DNA from 2 places in the Rufibacter ruber genome. Region 2 is predicted to be linked to the other one. Evidence: riboswitches for the same ligand, from Rfam matches in the RefSeq annotation. Region 2 holds a riboswitch; the other holds the start of a gene.
What was found. A riboswitch is a leader RNA that binds a small molecule or an ion and turns the genes downstream of it on or off. The one in region 2 is predicted to bind thiamine pyrophosphate.
Positions count from the first base shown of each region.

Region 1: linked by a shared signal. The riboswitch ahead of FHS90_RS11310 (class I SAM-dependent methyltransferase) and the one ahead of FHS90_RS07540 (TonB-dependent receptor) in region 2 are both predicted to bind thiamine pyrophosphate.

Region 1 covers NZ_JACJIQ010000008.1:150,060-157,512, forward strand. Annotated here, with positions in the region: gene FHS90_RS11280 (porin family protein) at 1-97, opposite strand, end outside; gene gldB (gliding motility lipoprotein GldB) at 155-1,153, shown strand; gene FHS90_RS11290 (glycosyltransferase family 4 protein) at 1,537-2,736, shown strand; gene FHS90_RS11295 (Trm112 family protein) at 3,001-3,297, opposite strand; gene FHS90_RS11300 (thiamine phosphate synthase) at 3,300-3,977, opposite strand; gene FHS90_RS11305 (AIR synthase family protein) at 3,935-4,990, opposite strand; gene FHS90_RS11310 (class I SAM-dependent methyltransferase) at 4,992-5,714, opposite strand; TPP riboswitch at 5,783-5,881, opposite strand; gene nth (endonuclease III) at 6,013-6,687, opposite strand; gene FHS90_RS11320 (hypothetical protein) at 6,816-7,421, shown strand.
Region 2 covers NZ_JACJIQ010000005.1:133,420-140,872, reverse strand. Annotated here, with positions in the region: gene FHS90_RS07545 (TolB family protein) at 1-866, opposite strand, end outside; gene FHS90_RS07540 (TonB-dependent receptor) at 2,484-4,925, opposite strand; TPP riboswitch at 5,153-5,249, opposite strand; gene FHS90_RS07535 (hypothetical protein) at 5,409-5,636, shown strand; gene FHS90_RS07530 (YceI family protein) at 5,953-6,663, opposite strand; gene FHS90_RS07525 (MarR family winged helix-turn-helix transcriptional regulator) at 6,715-7,164, opposite strand; gene FHS90_RS07520 (DedA family protein) at 7,309-7,453, shown strand, end outside.

The DNA.
Region 1 (7,453 bases), on a different contig from region 2:
ACTTCACCCCAATTTCTACCTGCGCTTCTGCGTGGCGGGAGCCCAGGAACAAAATTGCCACCAGACAAAATAGGATACTGTAGCGGATCGTCTTCATAAGTAAGTGGTATTGCCGAATGTTGAGTAAATTTGCTTAAAGATAAACGAAGAATTCATGCAGAAATATCTATACCTGCTTTTTACTCTGTTGCTGTTTGCCGGTTGTCAGCAGCAACAGACGTGCCAGATGGCAGAGGAAGTAGAGAATATACCGGTTAACTTAGAGGTTGAGCGGTTGGAGAAGGAGTTTTTCCAAATAAAAGCGCTGCCCCAGATGCAGGAGTTCCTGAGCCGGCACCCGCTGTTCGCGGACAAATTCCTGCAGCAGAAAGGTTACCCTAACCAGGAGATTCTGGCGCAAAGCCTCCTGAAGCTGGCCACAGACACCAGTATTCACAAACTGGTGCGGGAGTCAGACAACACGTTTGGGGAGTTGAAAGACGTGGAGCAGGAGCTGGAGAACGCGTTCAAGCACGTGAAATATTATTACCCTAAGTTTCAGGTGCCACAGGTGCAGACGTTTATCACCGGCCTGAGCCGGGACCTGTACGTGGGCGACAGCCTGATGGTGCTGGGGCTGGATTTCTTCATTGGCAAGAAGGCCCCTTACCGGCCGCAGGCGCCGCAGTACATTCTGGAGCGCTATGAGAAACCGTACCTGGTGCCCACCGCCATGTTGCTGGTCTCCAACAAATTCAACAAGACAGACTTTCTGAGCGGCGCCATGCTGGATGAGATGATTGATTTTGGCAAGTCGTACTATTTTGTGGAGCAGATGATGCCCTGCACCCCAGATTCACTCATCATTGGCTTCACAGGCCAGGAGCTGGCAGATGTGCAGTACAACGAAGGCAAGATCTGGGCGCATTTTGTGGAGAAGAGCCTGCTGTATGAGACCGGGCAGTTTGTGATCAGGAAGTATATTGGCGAGCGCCCCAACGTGCCCGAGATCAGTGCCCGCTGCCCCGGCCGCATTGGCACCTGGGTAGGCTGGCAAATTGTGCGCCAATACATGGAAAGCAACCCCAATGTGACCCTGCAGCAGCTTATGGAAGAAAAGAACGCCCGTAAGATCTTAGAAGCCTCTAAATACAAGCCGCAGAAAAAATCTTAATGTAGGGTAGCAGGTAGCACGTAGCAAGATGGGAGGCATATTTTGGGCAGTCGCATGCTATGTGATTTTAATTTTTCGGCCTTTGGCCGAAGATGGTCCAGTACTTTATCCTTTAAAGATTCTAAAGCGGGTGAGCGCAAATTTGTAAGTGGGCATAATCAACTAAACCTTCTGCCATTCTGGAAGAATCTTAGGGAACCGTGAGCGAGCTATGAAAGCGCTCAGGAGAAGCAATTGCCGTTCGCAACCGAGATCCTTTCAGGGTGCCAGAGAGTGGGTCATTACTTCTGTCTCCTCACTTAGTTTTGAATTACTTTCACTTTCTGTTTTCGGCCTGTTTTTGTAAAAACAGGCCGAAAACGTAATCCATTGTTCCGACTCCCATGCACATTGCGCTGTTTCATCAGTATCACCACAACCCTGACTGCCCCGCTACCTGCCGGCATTACAGTTTCATGGCTGAACTGGTAAAGCGCCACCGTGTCACGCTCGTCACCTCTAACGCCTGGGAAAGCAAAAGACTCACGCACCAATATGCATGGGTGCCTCCTGGTGTGGAGTTGGTTTCCATTCAGGTGCCATATCATAATAAAATGGGAGTGTGGCAACGGGTGAAAGCTTTCAGTGATTTTGCCTTGCAGGCAATAAGAAAAGGCAAAGAAATAGAAAAGCCAGATGTTGTGTGGGGCGTGTCCACCCCACTGACCACTGCCTGGGCGGCAGCTAGAGTTGCCAAGTACCATCAAGTGCCGTGGGTGTTTGAGGTGCAGGACTTGTGGCCGTCTTTCCCCATCCAGATGGGGGCTGTACCCTGGAAGCCGGTGCAGCGGGAGCTTTACCGATTGGAGAAGAACCTCTACCAATCAGCTTCGCACATCATTCCGCTGTCAACAGACATGGGGCGATACATTCAGGAGCTGGGTATTGCACCAGATAAAATCACTACGCTGGTCAATGGGACTGACATACCAGCCACGCCTGTCTCCGCTTCTGCAAAGCAAGCCTTGCTACATAAGTTGGGGCTTGAGGGGAAGCAAGTAGTGCTCTATGCTGGTACGTATGGCCGGGCCAATGACATTCCTATGCTGGTGGAGGCTGCTAAATTACTGCAAGACCAGCCTAAGTTGTACTTCGTTTTTACCGGTCAAGGGTATGATGAGCCATTGCTGCAAGAAGCAGCCGCCGTGCAAACCAATATCCTGCTGCTCCCCCCTATGCCTCGGCACCAGGTTTTTACCTTGTTCTCGCTGGCAGCAGTGTCAATTGTTTCGTTTATTGATTTGCCAGTGCTCAAAGCAAACTCCCCCGGTAAGCTTTTTGACAGCCTGGCGGTGGGTACGCCCGTTGTGGTGACCAATGCTGGCTGGACAAAGCAGCTGGTAGAAGCGAGCCAGTGTGGTTGGTACGTTCCGGCCGGAGACGCTGAGGCCTTGGCCGCTACTCTGGTGCAGCAGTTGGGGAATGAGCAGGAGCTGGCAGTAATGCGGAAAAATGCCGCTAGTGTGGCTCAACAGCAGTTTGATAGGTTACAGATGGTGCCAGTATTGGAGCAGATATTTGAGGAAGTGGTGGGGAGAAAGTAAGAAGAGAACTTAGGATGCATCATAGCAGATGAATTGATTGAACAATGCTGCCTCCTTCCTTATTACAACTCATTTCTGCCCCCATTGCCCATTCTTTTTTCTTTCCTGCTGGTGCAGCAATTTCCTATACTTCTCTGCTTCTATCGCTTTTCCGTTTCTGCTGTTTCCCGCTCCATCTATTTATAAATGAAATACCAGGGGGGTTAATGGGCAAGTAAATAAAGCAAGCCACAAAAGCCACGCAGATTGCCTCAGCGCCTCTGGTCACCCTATAAATTTATCCTTCTCGCCTTTTTGTGGTACTAGCCTGAAGTTTTCAAACGTTTTACCTTGTAGATGCTGCTGCCACTTGGCCAACAGCGGTTTCTCTAAATTTATCTCACGGTATTCGTCGGGGCTCATGATCGGGATTCCTTTTACAATAGGATAAAGGCGGCTGCACTCACTACACGTAAAAAAGCCTTCCAGTATGTTCCCGCTAGGGTCTTGGGTAATGGTGGTTAGTTCAATGTCTGCTTTATCAAAGGGGCAGCACAATTTCTTTATAGTTTCAAGTCTCATCACTAGATTAGTTTCAGTTGTTTCAGATATTTTGTAATAGCCACGCCTGGCTTTTCTGCACTCATTATGCCTGATACCACCGCTACTCCATCAAAAGGTAGTTCCTGTAGTTCAGGCATGTTGTCAGGTTTTATTCCGCCGGCTAAAAAGATGGGCATAGCGGTTATTCTTTTAGCTTCTTTGATGGTCTCAAAATCTACCAATTCACAACTGGTGCTGGTAGAGGAAGGAAAAATGGAGCAAAAGGAAATATAATCCAGCCTTTGGTCATTTGCCCACCGCACCAAAGCCAAATCATTGTTGCAGGTAAGACCCGTTATAAAGTCTCTGTTAAGAGAGGTTTTTATCTGCTCTAAATCTTCAGGCGGAGCGTCAAAGTGAACGCCATCTAAGGCGGTGGTTTGCAGCCACTCCCACTGGTTGTTTATAAGTACCGGAACATTCTTCTCGTGGCAAAGCACAGTGATTTTCTGAATCAACGGCAGATAATCTTTGTCCGGCAGGAAATTGTCCCAGAGCTGTACCGCGGCAATCTTTTTCTGAAGAACTAGTTGTAGCTTTTGGAGTAAAATATCTTCCTCCAAAGATGGGTCTATGACCAAATAAACTCCTGACTCTACTTTTCGCTTCTTTCCCATTACTTCCATCCCTCCCGAAAGGCGTTGAAGAAGGCGGCCCAATAAGGGTCTTCTGCCAGATACACCAAGTCAGATGCTTCTCCGTTTGCTATCAACTTTATGCCGCTTTCTCTTTCTCTTATTTCTCCAACAGCGCAACAGGCTATGCCTTCAGCGGCAAGGTGTGCTATGATACCATGTGCGGCCTCTTTTTTACAGGTAATAACCATAGAGCCAGCACCCACGCAGTAGCGCGGGTCTATAGAGAAGAGAGAGCAGACGTCCTGCTGAATGTTTCCAATGGGAATCTGGTCGTTAAAAATCACGGCCCCGTTGCCAGAGGCGCTGGCCAGTTCATATATGGCCCCCAGCACACCACCTTCGGTTACATCATGCATGGCAGTTACTTGGTTACGCGCAGTTGGGGCGCCAACGGCGGTCAAAGCATCTTTGAGCGATGATGTTTGGTAAAACATGTCGCAGGCCTTCTGATAAGTTTCCTGGCCCAGTTTATTCTTCACCGTTTCCGGAAAACTCATGGCCAAGATGGAAGTAGAGGAAAGTGCGCATTGTTTGGTCACCAGAATAGTGTCTCCTGGCCGGGCATTCTGCGAAGTAAGGATTTGCGCCTGAGGGGCAATGGTGGTAAACGTACCGCCTCCAGCAATGGTAGAGTTCTGCCCTTCAATAAAGCCGGTATGCCCTCCGGTAATAGCTACTCCCACATTAGCGCAGTATTGGTGAATGTACTGCCAGTAAGTTTTAAAATCCTCTTTGGAAAACGTAGCCGGCAGGTTGAGCACAAATTGCCCGTACATAGGCGCAAAACCCGTGGTAGCCATGTCATTGGCCATTAGGTGTACCGAAAGCCAGGCAGATTCTTCCAGACCCAATGATGGAATAAGCGATAATGGGTCACTGGTGGTGGCCATGGCCATACCACCGGGCAAACGTACCACTGAGACATCTACCCCAAATCCTGGGCCCACCAGCACGTCCTTTCTTGGGTACCCGCAATTCTCCCGGATGATGTTGGTGAATAGAGGGTGGTCTATCTTTCCAAGTTTATCTTCCATTCTAGTCTACATCGTTTAGTTTGATGTATAACCCGAAAAAATCGCCGTAGGGCAGCCCCCATTGCTGTACCGGAAACCATTTAGGAAGGCCTGTGCAAGTCCATTCAATGGTATATTCTCTGCCGGCCAGCGCCTGGTGAATTATCTCAGTTAGTTTGGCTGGTGAATAAAAAGTGGCGGTGACGTAAAACGGGTTTTTCCCGAACATCTGCTGCACCCGCCTTCTCAGAACTTTGGGCGAGTTCCGGTTCATCATGCCCATGGCAATACCGTATTTGGCTACCCTGGCTGCTTCTCTAATAACTTTAACGGGGTCTTTGTAATACTCAAACGTAGTGATGAAAGCCAGAGAGTCAAAGGTATGGTCTTTGAAGGGCATGTGGTGTGAGTCGGCCATGACCAAATCACCTTTGAAGAGGTGCACCGCCTGTGACAGCATGAGGGGGGAAATGTCGCCGCCGGTGGCTTCTATGCCTATCTGGTGCCACCATCTGGTAAAGCGGGTGGTGCCGCAGCCAAACTCAAGCAGGGTCTTAATGCGTATGTCTTTGGAAACCAGCTGTTCCATGACCTTCTTTTGCCAGACCTCGGCTCTTTTGTAGCGGCCTTCATACCATTGCTCGTAGGTATCAGTGTGTTCGCGGTTGAAGAACCATTCAGGTCTGTTTTGCCAGTTTTGCTGGCTCTGGGGAATTAATTCAGAGGATTTTTTCTGTAGCTCCATGTTGCAGTTTTGTTAAAACAAAAAACTCCATTCAATGGGTATGCCCAGAAAGAATGGAGTACAAAATGGAGTATTTAATACAGCATCCCTACGTTGGCATTATCCAAATCAGGTGGCGGGTATGATCTCAGCCTAACATTTCTAGTCAGGCACCCCGTGCGTTTACTTTACAAACTTACTTAAATTTGTTTAAGCCATGCTTATTTCAAAAGCCTCATTGTTGATCCGGCACAAAAATAGTTAAAGGACGATTCTTGCTGTTTATGGCTTATTTTTTGGAAAACAGGCCAAAAACAGGTTATAACTTGTTCTGTGGGTCGTCTGGCTTGTTGGGCCAGTTCTTTTCATAGTAGCGGCAAAAGTGGGTAAGTGGGCAACGCTCGCACTGCGGGGTGCGGGCCAGGCAAATGTAGCGGCCATGTAGAATAAGCCAATGGTGGGCTTTGGGCACTAATTCCAGCGGCGTGTTCTTCATCAATTCCTTCTCCACCTCCAGCGGCGTGCGCGCCTTAGCGTCTACCAGTCCTAAGCGTTTAGAAACCCGGAATACGTGCGTATCTACGGCCATGGTAGGCATGTTGAAGATGACAGAGGCAATGACGTTGGCGGTTTTCCGGCCCACGCCCGGCAGTTGCTGTAGTTCTTCTACCGTGGCCGGTACTTCACCTGAGAAACGCTCTACCAGCATCTTGCCCAAGCCTGCCAAGTGCTTGGCTTTGTTGTTGGGGTACGAGATGCTTTTGATGTAAGGGAAAATATCTTCGGCGGTAGCCGTGGCTAATATCTCTGCCGAAGGGTAGGCCTCAAAAAGCGGAGGCGTGACCAGGTTGACCCGTTTGTCTGTGCACTGCGCGCTCAACACCACCGCAATAAGCAGTTCATACGGGTTGCGGTACGCCAGTTCCGTCTCCGGTTCCGGAAAGTTATGGGTGAAGTAGGAAATAAGGTGACGGTACCGCTCTTGTTTGCGCATAACTAACACTTGATAGATTAAGAGTTGCTAAATTAGAGAAAAGGTAAGTATGAGGGTCAGTATGTAGTGCAATTGATTATAATGTAGTTGAAGGAAAAATTGTAGAGTAGGGGAAAGGACACTTCTAAATGTCATTATTAGAGATAGTCACGCTTAAAAAAAGATATATGTCTACTATTCGCTCTTCTGTTCGTGTATTTGCTGTACTATCTCTGGTAGTAAGCTTGACTTCATGTTTCAAGGAAAAGTATTATAAATTCAATGATAGGGAGTTAGAATTTTTAGCATACCAGGAAGGGCAAGTACTTAAGTTTTCTGATACAAGCAATGTTGTCAATGAGTTAGTACAAGTTGATTACTCCAGAGACTTCTTTCAGATGTCTGGATGGTTTGGCACCTCTTACCAAGAAAGCTTTGAAGTAAGTTACAGTCCAATAGGTAATGGTGAACTCATGTTAAACATTGACCTTAAAACAGAAGAAGGTTCATTTGGAGGCGGCTTCTTCATGAAGATAAATGATTATCATGTTTACGCAAACCCAAATACAGTGAAGCCATTTGCTGGAACAATGTTAATCAATGGCCTAAGGTATGACCATGTTTACTCATTAAGAGCCTACAGAGTTGTACCAGAATATGCAAGAAAAGACTCTGCAACAGCCTATTACAATAAAACGCATGGCCTTATTCAACTTTTGCTTCCTAACGGAAAATCCATTAACCGAGTAGATTAAAACAAAAAAGCACCAGCTCTAAAACTGGTGCT
Region 2 (7,453 bases):
TATATTTTCCCAGATTTTTCATCAGCGAATGCAATCTTTTTGCCGTCTGGCGACACATCTGCCCACATTTCTATTCTGTCTGCCGTATTGGTGAGCTTGGTTTTGGCGTTGCTGGTGAGGGCAATATGATAAAGTTCAGAACCAGAGACGGTATGGCCGTCTTTAGATTCGTCTTCAAACGTGACAATGCCGCTGCCGTCTGGCAACCAGCTGCTAGGCAAGCCAACACCCAGGTTCTTGCGCTTCCCGCTCCCATTGATGGCGTAGAGGTACATGTTGGGGCCGTCATTGACCACTACCTTTTTACCGTCCGGTGAAACCAGCGGGCTGTAGTACTGGCCTTCTTCCTGGGTAATGACCCAGGGCTCTCCGTTGCCGTTTTTGGCCTCCAGTTTTAGGGTTTGGGGGTTGATGTACACTTTTAGCGAAGGGCTTTTGCGGGAAGAGAAGGTGCGGTTGGCTTTAGAAGAGTTGTCTTGTGACAAGATGCGCTCTCTGCCGCCCTTTAGATCTATGCTTTTCTCCAAGAACGTCCGGGCCCCGGAAGAAGTCTGCTTCTCATAGAAGATCACGCCCTTTCCGTCTGGTGTCCATTTGGCCTTGTACCCAATGCCCTGACCTTCCTTGATTTTCTGTACACTGCCATTGCCGGCCAGGTCTTTAATGTACAAAGCGTCATTGTGGTGGTCTGTGAACAGGAGTTTTTGCCCGTCTGGAGACCACACCGGGCTGCTGTACTCATGGTCACCCGAGGTTACCTCCCGGATGTTCTGCAGGGCCGGCCCTTGCGCCTGCGCCTGAAGGCTTACACTACCTATTGATAGGCTCAGGTAGGTGAAACAACGAAGCGTTTTTTTTAACATCATACTGTTTGTTGGTTAGGTGAAAGATTAATTATTGAAAAAAAGAAAAGCTGTGGCAACGCGGCTGCATTGCGCTAAAACGTATCTGGGTATCTGTAAAAGTGCCGGGCACCGGAAGAACGCAGAGGCAGTTTGCCTATGCCGGCGGCTCCCTGGGGCCAGTGGTTAAAATTTGTCTGCTACTTTACCCGGTGTTTCTGTAATAGGGGCTGCGTAGCAGAAAATAAGCTATTACCTGAACGCTGAAAGTGTATGCGTAAGAGCTTGGTTACATTTTGATGTAGCAAGCGAAAAGAGGCAGAATAAGGTTCTGCCTAAGTGGCCTTTGGGCAGCATAGCAGCACCAAGGGGAGAAAAAAGCACAAAGGCAGATTCTTCTTTTGCCGCTTTGCAGCGCGGAAGACAGATTTCAACCAGCTCTAAGAGCAAGCATAAAATTTGCTCACCGTGCTCCGGAACAGTTATAATAAATCCCTGTTCACGGCATTCCGGACTCGGCTCGCCTGCTAGGCTTCTCCAAAAAAACCGGCAGGTCATTTTCACCAAGAGTATGTTTAACCTTACCCTTTTGCGCTGCAAACGGAAATCGCCAAAACCTGCCGTTGCCATGTGAGGACACCGTAACATGCCTTATACTGTTCAAAAATACTGTTACAAGAAACTTATGCTCACTGGTTTTACCTGCAAACCAACTGGTAAGCAATCGGTTACAGCGCCAGAAACTTCACAAGCAGCCAGTTGGTTCTCAATTCTACTGCCCAAATTTCATTTGCATTGCGGTTACTAAAAAGGAAACTAACCGCACTCCTATAACTATGAATATTCTAGTTATATATAGAATGTTTTTAACACAAAATATATCAACGCAGAGGGTTGATAATAAACAAATTACGCTGGCATTTCATGTACACCGTTAGAATAAAGCGGCCTAACGCTTTAAAAGGCACCACCACACAATTTTAAATCTTATCAATAATTCATCTCAACAAGCGCACCTAAATGATAAATTTCAATTTTTTAAGCTATTTATTAACAAAATAAATTTCTGAAAGTAGCTATTTACTTTCAAGAAACAGGGCAGTGCTCTTGCCTCTGTAGCGAAAAGCCCTCTTGTCGCCGCGGCTGTAGCCCGGAAATTGTGTTTACCGACTTTCAGAAGGGGCTATAGGCCAGACTTCCGAGTGTCACAGCAAAGGCTGTTTCCGGCCTGCTTTTTAAAAAACAGGCCGGAAGCGGAAAGCCATCTATACGTAGCGGCTTTCCGTAAAATAACACCACGCTTGCGTTTCTGGCCTGTTTTCTGAGAAATAGCCCGAAAACAGAATTTACTTGCTGACCTATCAGAAATGTAGCGTCGTGGCCTTGACACGACGTGGCTCCATGAAACAGAAAGAGCGCCTAAGCATTGTCTTCTGTTCAAGGCAATGGTTGCAAAGTAAGTTCTTTTTGCCTGGAGGCGGCAAGGCTTCGTAGCACCTCGTCGTGTCAGTGCCACTACACTTTGCGTTTCTGGCCTGTTTTCCGGAAAACAGCCCGGAAACGCAAAGCCCTCACAGGTTTCTAACACCTGTGAGGGCTGAACGGCATTTCCTGTTTTCGGCCTGTTTTGGCTAAAACAGGCTAGAAACGCAAACTCACCTGCGCCATGTAATTGCGCGGCGCCTGCGGGAAATAATAGTTGTAGTGATAGCGGGTATTATCACCCACGTAATATTCAGAGAAGGTGAAACCGTTGGCCTCATATTTCTCACTGAACAGGTTGTTCACCAACAGCCCCAGCTCTATTTCTTTCATCCAGTTGGTTACGCTGAAACGGTAGAACAGCCGCACATCACTCACCTCATAGGGTTTGAGACGGCGCTCCTGACTGGCGGTATTGTCCAGGAACTGCTCGCTCACCGTTTTGAACTGGTACTGGAACCGCAAACCCTTTACCGGCTGCACTTCCAGTTGGCTGGACGTCACCACGCTGGGCGAATATGAAATAGTAGTTTCCGCGTAGCGGCTCACTACGGCTTCTACGGGATTGTAGTCCTCATCAAACCGGTACACGGTTTCCCCGAAATTCTTGATGCGGTTGCGGCTCCATGACAGATTGGTAGTCAAACGAGCAAAGTTCCCCCAGCCCAGACCGGCGGCCACTTCTACCCCGGTACGGTAGCTTTCAGCAATGTTGGTTCTCAGCGGCGTGCCCACATTGTTCACTTGGCCGGTTAATACCAGCTGGTCTTTGTAGTCCATGTAGAAATACGTGAGGTCAGTGGTGAGGCGCACCGGAAGCCCGTTCACATCGCCCAAGGGTTGGTTCAAGCGATAGCCTGCCTCATAGTCAACCATGCGTTCGGCCTTGGCCCGGTCATTGGCGGGGCGGTCCACAAAGTCTGAGCGCGTGGGCTCGCGGTGGCCCACCGCCACTGAGGCGTATAAACTGTGCGCCTCATTCACCGCAAAGGTCACGCCGGCCTTGGGGTTGAAGAAGTCATAGTCAGCGCGGGTGGTCACGTCGCGCTGGTCATCATCAGTGCCGTCAATTTTATAGTCAACGGTACGCAGTTGCAGGTCTCCGAAGAAACCCAGTTGTTTTGTGGCCTGAACGTTGGCTTTGGCGTACACGTTGAAGTCGGTTTTGCGGGCGTTGCCGTCATAATAGCGGTGGCCGGGTTGAATGGTAGGGGCATATTGCGCCCAGATGACCTCACCGTAATGGTCGCCGTCATAGCGGTTCCAGCCGCCGCCCAACACGGCGCTCCACTTGCCCGTTCCGCGGTACTGCAACGCAAAAGTGGTTCCGTAGAAATGGTTGTCCAGCCATTTCTGGCGCACCAAATCGGTTTCTGCTACAGTGGTGCCCCCAATCGCCAACGGCGGAATCCTGTAATCAGAGAAACTCTCCCCGGCCTTGTAGTTCTCATAAAACCCGAAGCCGCGGGTATAGTGCAACGCCGCGTTGAAAGAAAGCGCCGGGCTGAACTCATGGCCGTAGTGCAGCTGGTAGTGGTACTGCTGGTAATCATCTACCTCGTTGTCATACGGCGTGTCATCGCCCATATCTGTCCCCGCCGAGTTGTAGCGGCGGTTGGTTTTCAGGGTTTCCTCGTCCACGCCGTTCCAGGCCTGGTAGGTTTTCTCGTGGCCGCCAAACACCACCACTTTCAGCAGGTCTTTAGCACCATAATAGCCACCCGACACATAGAAAGACTTCAGGTCAGAAGAGGCGCGCTCCACGTACCCGTCAGAAGAAATGCGGGACAGGCGGCCGTCCACGGCAAACTTTCCGCCCAGCAGCCCGGTGCCGAACTGCACGTTGTTTTTCCAGGTGTTGTAAGAGCCGTAGGCATTGTCTGTGCGGGCGTAGGCTTCTGGGCTGGCGTCCTGAGTCTGCAAATTGAGGCTGGCGCCGAAGGCTCCCGGTCCGTTGGTAGACGTTCCCACCCCGCGCTGAATCTGCACGTCTTGCAATGAAGTGGCAAAGTCTGGCATGTTCACAAAGAAAACGCCGTGGCTTTCGGCATCATTCACGGGTATTCCGTTCACGGTCACGTTGATGCGGGTTATGTCTGAACCCCTGATGCGCATGCCCGTGTAACCCACGCCCGCCCCGGCGTCTGAGTTGGTCACCAGTGAAGGCGTATTCTCCAGCAGGTACGGCAGGTCCTGGCCAAAATTACGGCTTTCCAGCTCCTCTTTGGTTACATTTGAATACGTGGTACCGGTTTTCTCATTGGCGCGGGTGGCGGTGACCAAGACCTCTTTGGTGGCCACGCTGGTACGGGTGAGGCTGAACTCCAGCGGCTGGGCAGCCGGAACGGTCACTGTCTGCGAGGCGGTACCGTACCCCAGGTAACTAACCTGCACGGTGTATTCGCCAGCAGGCACATTTGTGAAAGAGAAACGCCCGAAGGCATCTGTGAGTGTGGCGCGGTTACCGGGGGTAAGCGCAACGGTACTACTGATAAGCGGTGATTGCGTGGCGGCATCTAGTACGCGGCCAGACAAGGTGGTCTGCGCCATGGCAAACCACGGCAGCAGGCAGCCCATGAGCAGGGCTAAAACTTTTTTCATGTAAAAAAGAAAGTTGTAAGAGCTTGTGTACCTTTTGCTTGTGCGCTGCAAACTTTTATAGCAAGAACCTGCGTTGGCCTTTTCCTAGACCCGTAGCGCGGCTACGTTTCTCAGAAAACGCTTCGGCAGAACCTTCCTCTGCCAGTTTTCGCTTACAAAATCAAAAAAGTGTACAAGCTCAATGTAAAACAAACAGGAGCCACCAGGGGCCGGCTCTCCCACTCTGTTTTGATTCCCTTGTTTTTCCCTTCGCCGGTATTACCCGTATCAGGTTCAATGGGTATGATCTCAGCCCGTTATATTAAGGCACCCCTAAAACTGGGGCAAAGCTACACCCGCTTTTTTCATAATCAAACTCCGGGCGAGAAGTTGATCATTTTTTTGCGTTTAGGGCTAACATAGCAAGGCTGCTATACGTTGAACAGGGAGAGACGCTTTTCTAAAGCCGTGGATGTGATGTGAGACTCCTAATGCAGCAGTATTATGTTGATTGTATACTCTCTGGCAATGTTTGCCTTGATTGCCTTTCTGGCGCTGGCACCGCGCAAGAAACTCACCGTGCCGCCGCAAGATGACAGTGATGATGACGGCGGCGAACCTTTGAATGACGGCTTGCCAGACCTTGACCTCCCACCGGGCATTTGCCTGCCAATCAATGATTGGGAACCAGATTATAACCGGCCCAGCATTAAAACCTCACCGGCCTACTAATCTGCCTGAACAGAAAAACCCCGGAAGCCCGGCCCCACCGCCGAGCTTCCGGGGTTTGCTTTTTCATGAGGCCACCCCGCCCTTCTCTACTCTGCCCACGCAGCCCCCCTGCGCCAGATGGCCCTATTTACCCGCTTGCTGCAAGGGAACACTGCCACCTGCTCACAGGCAACTGGGGTTCTCCCGGCCCGCAACCGCTGGTTTTGCCCTGGTTTCTCAAAAACAGCCCAGAAACAGGAACCTCCACTGCTACGCTTCAAAAGAAAAGCCGAGGCTCTGGCGGGAGCATCGGCTTTTCCTGGAAGGGTATGGCTGCTTAGAGTCTGGCGGTTTTGTCTTTGGGGTCTTTGCTCTTTTTGGCCTTGGCTACCTCTTCTAGTTTGGCTACCAGTTCAATCTGCAGCTCTACATCATCTTGAATGGCTTTGTCACCCAGGTTCTCAAAGAAGTTGCCAGACCTGTATTTGATGTCCCATTTGGTGCGGTCAAACTTCAAGGTGGCTTTGGCAGTGGCCACGTCTTTTTTCACGCCCACATACGCCGGGAACGTCACTTCGTTTGAGATCCCTTTAATGGTGAGGTTGCCGGTGACAATGTAGTTGGCGGTACCTGCTTTGGCGTTTTGCCTGGGCGCCAGATTGGTGATGGCGAAAGAGGCGGTGGGGTGGCTGGCCACTGAGAAGAAATCATCTGCCTTGAGGTGGTCAACCAGTTTTTTGTTTGAGTTGCCCTGCAGGTCATTGCACGTGATGCTGGTCATGTCCATGACAAAGGTGCCTCCCCGCAAACCGGCTTTTTCATGCAGGATAACCCCGCTGGCCAGTTTGATGTTACCGTTGTGCTCACCGGTCACCTTGCGCCCAACCCAGGTGACTTTGCTTTCCTCAGGCACAACTTTGTACCTTTTCATATCACTTGTGCGCACCTCAGCGGCTGAGGCTGCATGTGTCGGGCCAGAAGAGGCTGCTTTGAAAGCTGACACGCCTACCGCGGCAGCCACTAAGGCAGAGAGTACTACTTTTTTCATGGGTATGTGAATTTGGAAGGTGGTCGTTTTCTTATCAGCAATACAGGGGTTTTATCCCCGCACTTTGTCTAGCAGGGCACTCAACTGCTCAGCCTCCTCAGGGGTAAGGTTCTCTTCCCCCATCAGTTTGCCCAGGTTGAGCTCATCAATCTGCTTCAGGAGGGTGAGGCCTTTTTCTGTAATCAGAATATCTACCGTGCGCCGGTCAGTGGGGCACTGGGTTCTGGTGACCAGCTCCTTGGCCTCCAGCTTGTCCACAATACGGGAGGCGTTAGACGTTTTATCCAGCATGCGCTCAATCAAAAGGTTCACCGTGGCCGGCTTGGGGAACTGCCCGCGCAGAATGCGCAGCACGTTGTATTGCGGCAAGGTCACCCCAAATTGCTTGAACTGGGTAGACTGCCGCAGCTGCAGCCAGTTAGAGGTGTACAGTATGTTTATGAACACCTTCTGATAGGCATTTTTGAAGGCACTCTGCTTGATCTCTTCTTCTATTTTCATGACAAAGTCTATCACCTGGGGGGAAAGGGCTATGTTTTTGTCCCGCATTTAACCGGAAACTTCTGCCGGCTCCCTTAGCAAAGGTAAAAACCAACATCCATATTCTTTGCACCGTATGCCTCATAAACCACGCAGCACCCCATCATGCAAGAACCTTTTTTCCTTATTTCCTGGACAGAGCTTTTCTCCAGCCCTGAGAACATGATCAAATATGGCGGCCTTACCCTCATTCTGGCCGTGGTATTTGTAGAGACGGGCCTGCTCATTGGGTTGGTGATACCAGGCGGTG